Regions from separate parts of the Exiguobacterium sp. s141 genome, predicted to be linked through region 1. Evidence: predicted binding sites of a transcription regulator. Region 1 holds the regulator's gene; the other holds the start of a gene.

Evidence for each region. The regulator Rex, encoded in region 1, represses fermentation and respiration genes when NADH is low (regulators of the CRP and FNR family bind a similar motif). The targets are predictions, from matches to a motif close to TTGTGAAATATTTCACAA.
Region 2: KNP74_RS01775 (L-lactate dehydrogenase) is a predicted target of Rex. The motif match lies at 1,609-1,626, and genes of this name have one in related genera.

The regions. Positions count from the first base shown of each region.
Region 1 is NZ_JACSLJ010000010.1:8,123-11,445, forward strand. It holds gene KNP74_RS14090 (ABC-F family ATP-binding cassette domain-containing protein) at 1-1,561, opposite strand, end outside; gene KNP74_RS14095 (redox-sensing transcriptional repressor Rex) at 1,711-2,367, shown strand; gene KNP74_RS14100 (twin-arginine translocase TatA/TatE family subunit) at 2,367-2,585, shown strand; gene tatC (twin-arginine translocase subunit TatC) at 2,589-3,323, shown strand, end outside.
Region 2 is NZ_JACSLJ010000001.1:331,137-334,459, forward strand. It holds gene KNP74_RS01770 (rhomboid family intramembrane serine protease) at 1-382, opposite strand, end outside; gene KNP74_RS01775 (L-lactate dehydrogenase) at 534-1,490, opposite strand; gene KNP74_RS01780 (DUF92 domain-containing protein) at 1,660-2,430, opposite strand; gene KNP74_RS01785 (5-formyltetrahydrofolate cyclo-ligase) at 2,409-2,963, opposite strand; gene rpmG (50S ribosomal protein L33) at 3,018-3,182, opposite strand; gene KNP74_RS01795 (1,4-alpha-glucan branching protein domain-containing protein) at 3,267-3,323, opposite strand, start outside.

The DNA.
Region 1 (3,323 bases):
TGCCGTTCGGCGTGATCTCCAAGACGCGCGTCGCGAGCCGGTCGATGAAGTAACGGTCGTGGGAGACGAACAAGATCGTGCCCGGGTAGTCGACGAGGGCGTTCTCGAGGATCATCTTCGAGTCGAGGTCCAAGTGGTTCGTCGGCTCATCCAAGATGAGCAAGTTCGGTTGCTCGAGCTTCAACTTGGCGAGCGTCAAGCGGGCCCGCTCTCCACCCGACAGTTCATGGACGCGCTTCATGACGTCGTCACCGCTGAACAAGAACTGACCAAGCAGGCTGCGGACTTCTTGTTCACGCATGAGCGGCCAGTCGTTCCAAATCTCGTCAATGACGCGGTTGGCATCCGACAAGTTCTGTTGCTCCTGGTCGTAGTAGCCGATCTCGACGCCGGTGCCGTAGCGGATGTCACCGGTAAGGGGCGGCTGTTGTTTCGTCAACACTTTCAGGAGCGTTGATTTGCCGACTCCGTTCGGGCCGACGAGGGCGACCGATTCGCCGCGCTGCAATTGGAAGCGGAGCTGTTGGGCGATCGGTTCTTCATAGCCGATGGCAAGATCGCTCGCACTCAATACGTCGTTCCCGCTTTGACGTTTGATTGAGAACGAGAGGACGGCACTGCGCTCATCACCGTCCGGCGCTTCCATACGGTCGACTTTCTCGAGACGTTTGCGGACGCTCTGAGCCCGCTTCGTCGTCGTCGCCCGGGCGATGTTACGCTGGATGAAGTCCTGCATCTTGGCGATCTCTTCTTGTTGGGACTCGAACTGCTTCTTCTCTTGCTCGTAGATGGCGGCCTTCTGTTCGAGATACTTCGTATAGTTGCCGACGAAGCGACGGCTCCGATGGCGTGACAACTCATAAACGACCGAGACGACACGGTCGAGGAAGTAGCGGTCGTGGGAGACGATGAGGACGGCGCCTTTATAGCCACTCAAATACTTCTCGAGCCAGCCGAGCGTCTCGATGTCCAAGTGGTTCGTCGGCTCATCCAAGATGAGCAGGTCTGGACTTTGCAGGAGCATCTTCGCGAGGGCGAGACGTGTCCGTTGTCCACCGGAGAGCGTATCGATACGGCGCTCGAAGTCGTCCGGATAGAAGCGCATCCCGTGAAGCACAGAGCGGATCGTCGCCTCGTATTGATAGCCGCCGCGGTCTTTGAACGTATGTTGTTCTTCATCGTAAGACGACAGCAGGCGCTCATAGGCGGCCGGGTCGTTCAAGATGCGTTCAGAACCCATGTCTTGTTCCATACGGCGGAGCGTCTTCTCCTGTTCGATCAAATCGGTGAAGACGGTGAGCATCTCGTTCCACATCGTCTCGTTCGACTCTAACCCTGAATCTTGGGCGAGATAGCCGATCGTGACATCTTTCGGCTTCATGATGTCGCCCGAGTCGTAGTTGTATTCCCCGGCGATGACTTTGAGCAATGTCGATTTGCCCGCGCCGTTCCGGCCGACGAGGGCGACGCGTTCGCCTTCTTGAATTTCGAGTTTGACGTTCTCTAAAATCGGCTCGACGCCGAATGATTTCGATAAGTTATTGACTTGCAGTAGGATCAAGTGAAAAAACCCCTTTCTCTCTATTTAGTATACTTTATTTCTTCCCCATTTCAGGTATATTCATTGAGTGGTCATGTGAATTCGTTTACAATCAAGGTGTATGAAATTAGATTCGTTTGAAACGCGTCGTAAAAAGGAGGCTCTTTCCGTTGAGTCAAAACGAACCAAAGATTCCGCAAGCGACAGCCAAACGGTTGCCACTATACTATCGGTTTATCCAAAGCCTACATTCATCAGGAAAACAGCGTGTCTCTTCTGCTGAACTGAGCGAGGCGGTCAAGGTCGATTCGGCCACGATCCGTCGCGATTTCTCGTACTTCGGTGCGCTCGGTAAAAAGGGATATGGCTATAACGTACAGTATCTGTTAGACTTTTTCCGTAAGACACTGAATCAGGACGAGATTACGAACGTCGCCTTGGTCGGGGTTGGTCATCTCGGGACAGCTTTCGTCAACTATAACTTCCTTAAAAACAATAACACACATATCGTCGTCGGGTTCGACGCAGACGAGACAAAAGTCGGCACGACGATGTCCGGTGTCCCGATTCATCACGTCGATGAGATGGAACAGATTATGAAGCAAAACAAGATTGACGTCGCCATTTTGACGGTGCCGTCTGCCTATGCACAGCCTGTCGCGGATGACTTGGTCCGCTTCGGTATCAAAGGCATCTTGAACTTCACGCCGGCCCGTCTCACGGTGCCGGATACGGTCCGCGTCCATCATATCGACTTGTCGATCGAACTCCAGTCGCTCATTTACTTTATGCAACACTATCCATCTGCTGAGGGGGTCCACCAATAATGGAATTACTATTATCGTCACTCGTCGTCGGTATTCCAGGCGGAGCAAGTCTGTTTGTCATCGCGATTATCGCGCTTATCATCTTCGGGCCGAAGAAATTGCCTGAGTTCGGCCGTGCCGCCGGACAGACGCTCCGTGAGTTCAAAAACGCCACGAGTGGCATGATGAACGAGCATGACGAGAAAGACAAGAAAGAAATTGAGAAGAAAGAGCAGTAAGCGATGAGCCATCAACCTGATCAAGAACGGGCACTGTCCGACCACTTGACAGAGCTGCGGAGACGACTGATGCTGTCGGCATTTGTCGTCTTTGCCTTCTTTTTGATTGCTTTGCCGAGTGTCAAATATGTGCTCGCCTATCTCCAGGCCGACCTCGTCGAACGAGGCCTTGAACTGAACGCCTTTGGGGTCGCGGACCCGCTCATGATTTACTTGAACTTGGCGCTCGTCATCGGGCTCGTCGCGGCTGGTCCGTTTCTACTGTATCAACTGTGGGCGTTTGTCGCACCTGGTCTGCATCCGAACGAGCGGAAAGCGACGCTCGCTTATATTCCGATCATCTTTATCTTGTTCCTCGTCGGTTTAGCGTTTGCCTACTATTGGTTGTTCCCGCTCGTCCTCGATATCTCGACGGACCTCGGGCAAGACCTTGGTCTGACGCAAATCATCGGGGCGTCGAACTACTTCACGTTCTTGCTGCAACTGACCATCCCATTCGGACTGTTATTCCAGTTGCCGGTCGTGACGATGTTCTTGACGCGCATCGGTGTCGTGACTCCGTACTTCCTGTCATCGATTCGGAAGTACGCCTACTTCGCCTTGTTCGTCGTCGCGGCTTTCATTACGCCGCCGGATTTGACGTCGCACCTCATGGTGTCACTGCCGCTCTTCTTCTTGTATGAGATTAGCTTATCAATCTCACGCATCACGTACAGGGGCGTGCTCCGACGTGAGAAA
Region 2 (3,323 bases), on a different contig from region 1:
GTTGTTGATCGAGCGCGACGGCCCGTGGTCGGTACGACTCTTCTGTTTGCCCACACGGTCTCATGCCGAGCTTCACTTTCGCCGCGATCGGGAACGTGAGGGACGATAGGCGCTCCTCATCGACAAGCGGATCGCCGTAAATGTGGACGTGTAACTTCTCACGACCGATGCGGGCCAATCGAAACGAGTTCATGACCGCCTCGACGTCCATGCCAACATGGTTCGCCCAGGCTTTGTCTGTCCGTATGTAGAGGTGATAGACGTCCCCCGCTTTCGTGTCGAACAATAAAAGTGCCCGCGACGGCTCTAAGATGCCCTCGATGCGCCCTCCCGATTCGACCGCACGATATACGTCTTCCCAAAAACAAGCTGGCTCTGACATCGATGGTCACCTCCTTCTATACTTTTATTTTAAAGGAAATTATAGCTGGCGACAAAAGAGAGCCTCTATGCAACGTGTCGAGAAGAGCAGATGACAAAAAAACCGTAGCGGCGTTAGCCGGCTACGGTGATGAGCGAAGGATTGCTCGGTTTTACAAGACAGGTTGCATCGTTTTCAAGAGCACTTCTGCCGAATGATGCATCTTTTGTTTTTCTTCTTCTGATAACTCGATTTCCACGACTTGACGGACACCTTGACGGTTGATGATCGCTGGTACACCGATGTGGATGTCGTTCAAACCGTACTCACCGTCCAAGTGCGCACCGACCGTCAATAACGTGTTCTCGTTGCGAAGCACGGCTTTGACAAGACGGAGGAGACCAAGACCGATGGCGTAGTACGTCGCCCCTTTACGTTCGATGATATGGTAGGCTGCGTCACGAACGTTGACATAGATATCTTCGAGGTCTTCCCATGTGTACTCGTCATTCTCTTCAAGCAACTGTTCGACCGATTTTCCGTAAATACGGGCGTTGCTCCATGCCGCGAACTCTGTGTCGCCATGCTCGCCCATAATGTAAGCGTGGCAGTTACGTGGATCGACGTTGAAGTAATCACCGAGCATGTAGCGAAGACGTGACGTATCGAGTACCGTTCCTGAACCGAATACCCGATGCTTCGGTAATCCTGAATATTTCCAAGCCAAGTGGGTCATGATGTCGACCGGGTTCGAGGCGATGATGATGATGCCATCAAAACCAGATGCCATGATGTCCCCAATCATCGACTTCATGATTTTGGCGTTCTTTTCGACGAGGTCGAGACGTGTTTCACCTGGTTTTTGCGGTGCGCCGGCAGTGATGACGACGATATCTGCTGCACCACAGTCTGTGTAGTCTCCTGCCCAGACGCGCATCGGTGAAGAGGCAAACGAGACACCGTGATTCAAGTCCATTGCTTCCCCTTCAGCTTTCGATTTGTTGATATCGATGATCACAAGTTCCTCACAGAGACTAGCTGTCGTCAATTGGTAAGCAAAGCTGGCACCGACCGCTCCGGCCCCGACGAGCGCGACGCGTGTTACTTTAGCATGATTTAATGTTTCCATATTGATTCTCCACCCTTCGAACAATCTGTTTCATGTTTTTGTTTTGTCTGTTACATAAAGATTGTAACATCATTCACAAACACTCACTACAAGGGAAACCGTTTTCAGTTTGGCAATATTGTGACAATATTCACATTCATTTGAAACATCTTCACTGACTGTACTACCCTCATCGCAGCAAGAGGAAACTAATCGCCGCCGCCGAGGCGATCGCCAAAAAGTTGACGGCGTCATTGCCGAGAAAGCGCCAGCTTGAAACGTAAGTCGTCGGCTCGTGATGATGGACTTTCTTCTCAGTCAGCTTACCGCATACACGACAGCGAAACTTGCGTTGAACCGTCGCCCCAAGGAGAGTGTCGACAACGCTTCCGGTCAACCCGAGAGCAATCAACAAGCCGGCGAACCGTAAGCTCATATCGATAAATGGCAACGAAGCGACGATAATGACCGTGGCCCCCGCGACCGACATGAACGTCCCGAACGGAGACACCCCGCCACTCGTTCCCGGCTCCACTTCGCGGAACGTCAAAATGGAGCGCGGTTTTTGTTTGGCGAGCACCCCGAACTCGGAGCCCCATGTGTCGCTCGTCGCCGCCGCAATCGAAGCGATGTACGCGAATAACCAGGCATCGTTCGGTGTAAGCAACATACCGAGCGCCGTCGCCATCCCGATACCACCATTGGCGAGCACTTGAACGAAGTCACGAGGTCCCGATTTCTCAACGATCTCATCGACAGGCTCTTTGTCGCGGGAACGGTATTTCGAGGCGAGCGATGACGTCGAAAAGAAGACACCGAGCAAATAGAGCCCGAACCAACCGAATCCGTACCCAATGACTGTACCCGTCACGACCGTCAAGACAGCCCCAGAACGGGTCAGTGAGCGCAGACGATAGCCGGCGAAGGCTACCAGACAAGTTACGAGAAAGATGGCGAGCATAGAATCGTTTCCCTTTCCGTCACGATAAATTCGACAGGAATGTCGTGTGGCTCGACAGGGATGTCATCAAGCAGTTGGACGTCATAGGCCAACGAGATGGTGACACCTTCATACGTCGCTAAAAAACGGTCGTAATACCCCCCACCCCAACCGATCCGATACCCGGATCGGTCAAAGACACGTCCCGGCACGATACAGACGTCAATCGTCCGCGTCGTCGCGACCGTCGTCGGCTCTAAAATACCCATGACGCCCGGCTCAAGGTCTTCGAACGAATGAATTTCATGGAACGTAAGTCCCTGTTTTGTAACTTTCGGCACGAACACCGATTTTCCTGCCTGCCAAGCTAAGCGAATGAGTGGCAACGTATCAATCTCTAAATCGAGGGCGAGCGTGACGGCCACCGTATCCGCCTCTCGCCACGCCTTCAGTTCGGTCAATGTATGTATGATGACGCGGTCCCGGTCCGGTCGGTCGTCGAGTTCACGGATTTGACGATGTACATTTTGCCGGAGTAGTTTCTTTTCAATCACTTCAATTCCCCCTTGTTCAAAAAAAGGCCGCCACATGAGTGACGGCCAGTCTCATTATTTCACTTCGCGGTAAAGCGTGTGACGACGGAGACGTGGGTTGTATTTGCGCAATTCGAGGCGCTCTGGGTTGTTACGTTTGTTTTTCTTCGTGATGTACGTGCGATCGCCTGTTTCTGTGCAAGCTAGTGTGATTTTAACGCGCATTTCTTTCACTCCCATCTTACTGATGTTGTATCAAGTGCTTTTGCTTTACAGTCTAAGCATACTCAATTATCCTACCAAGTTTTATTTGAAAAAGCAAGGTTATTTCGTGTTCTTTTTCAAACGTTTCTGCCCGTATGGCGAAGCATCGAGCGGCAG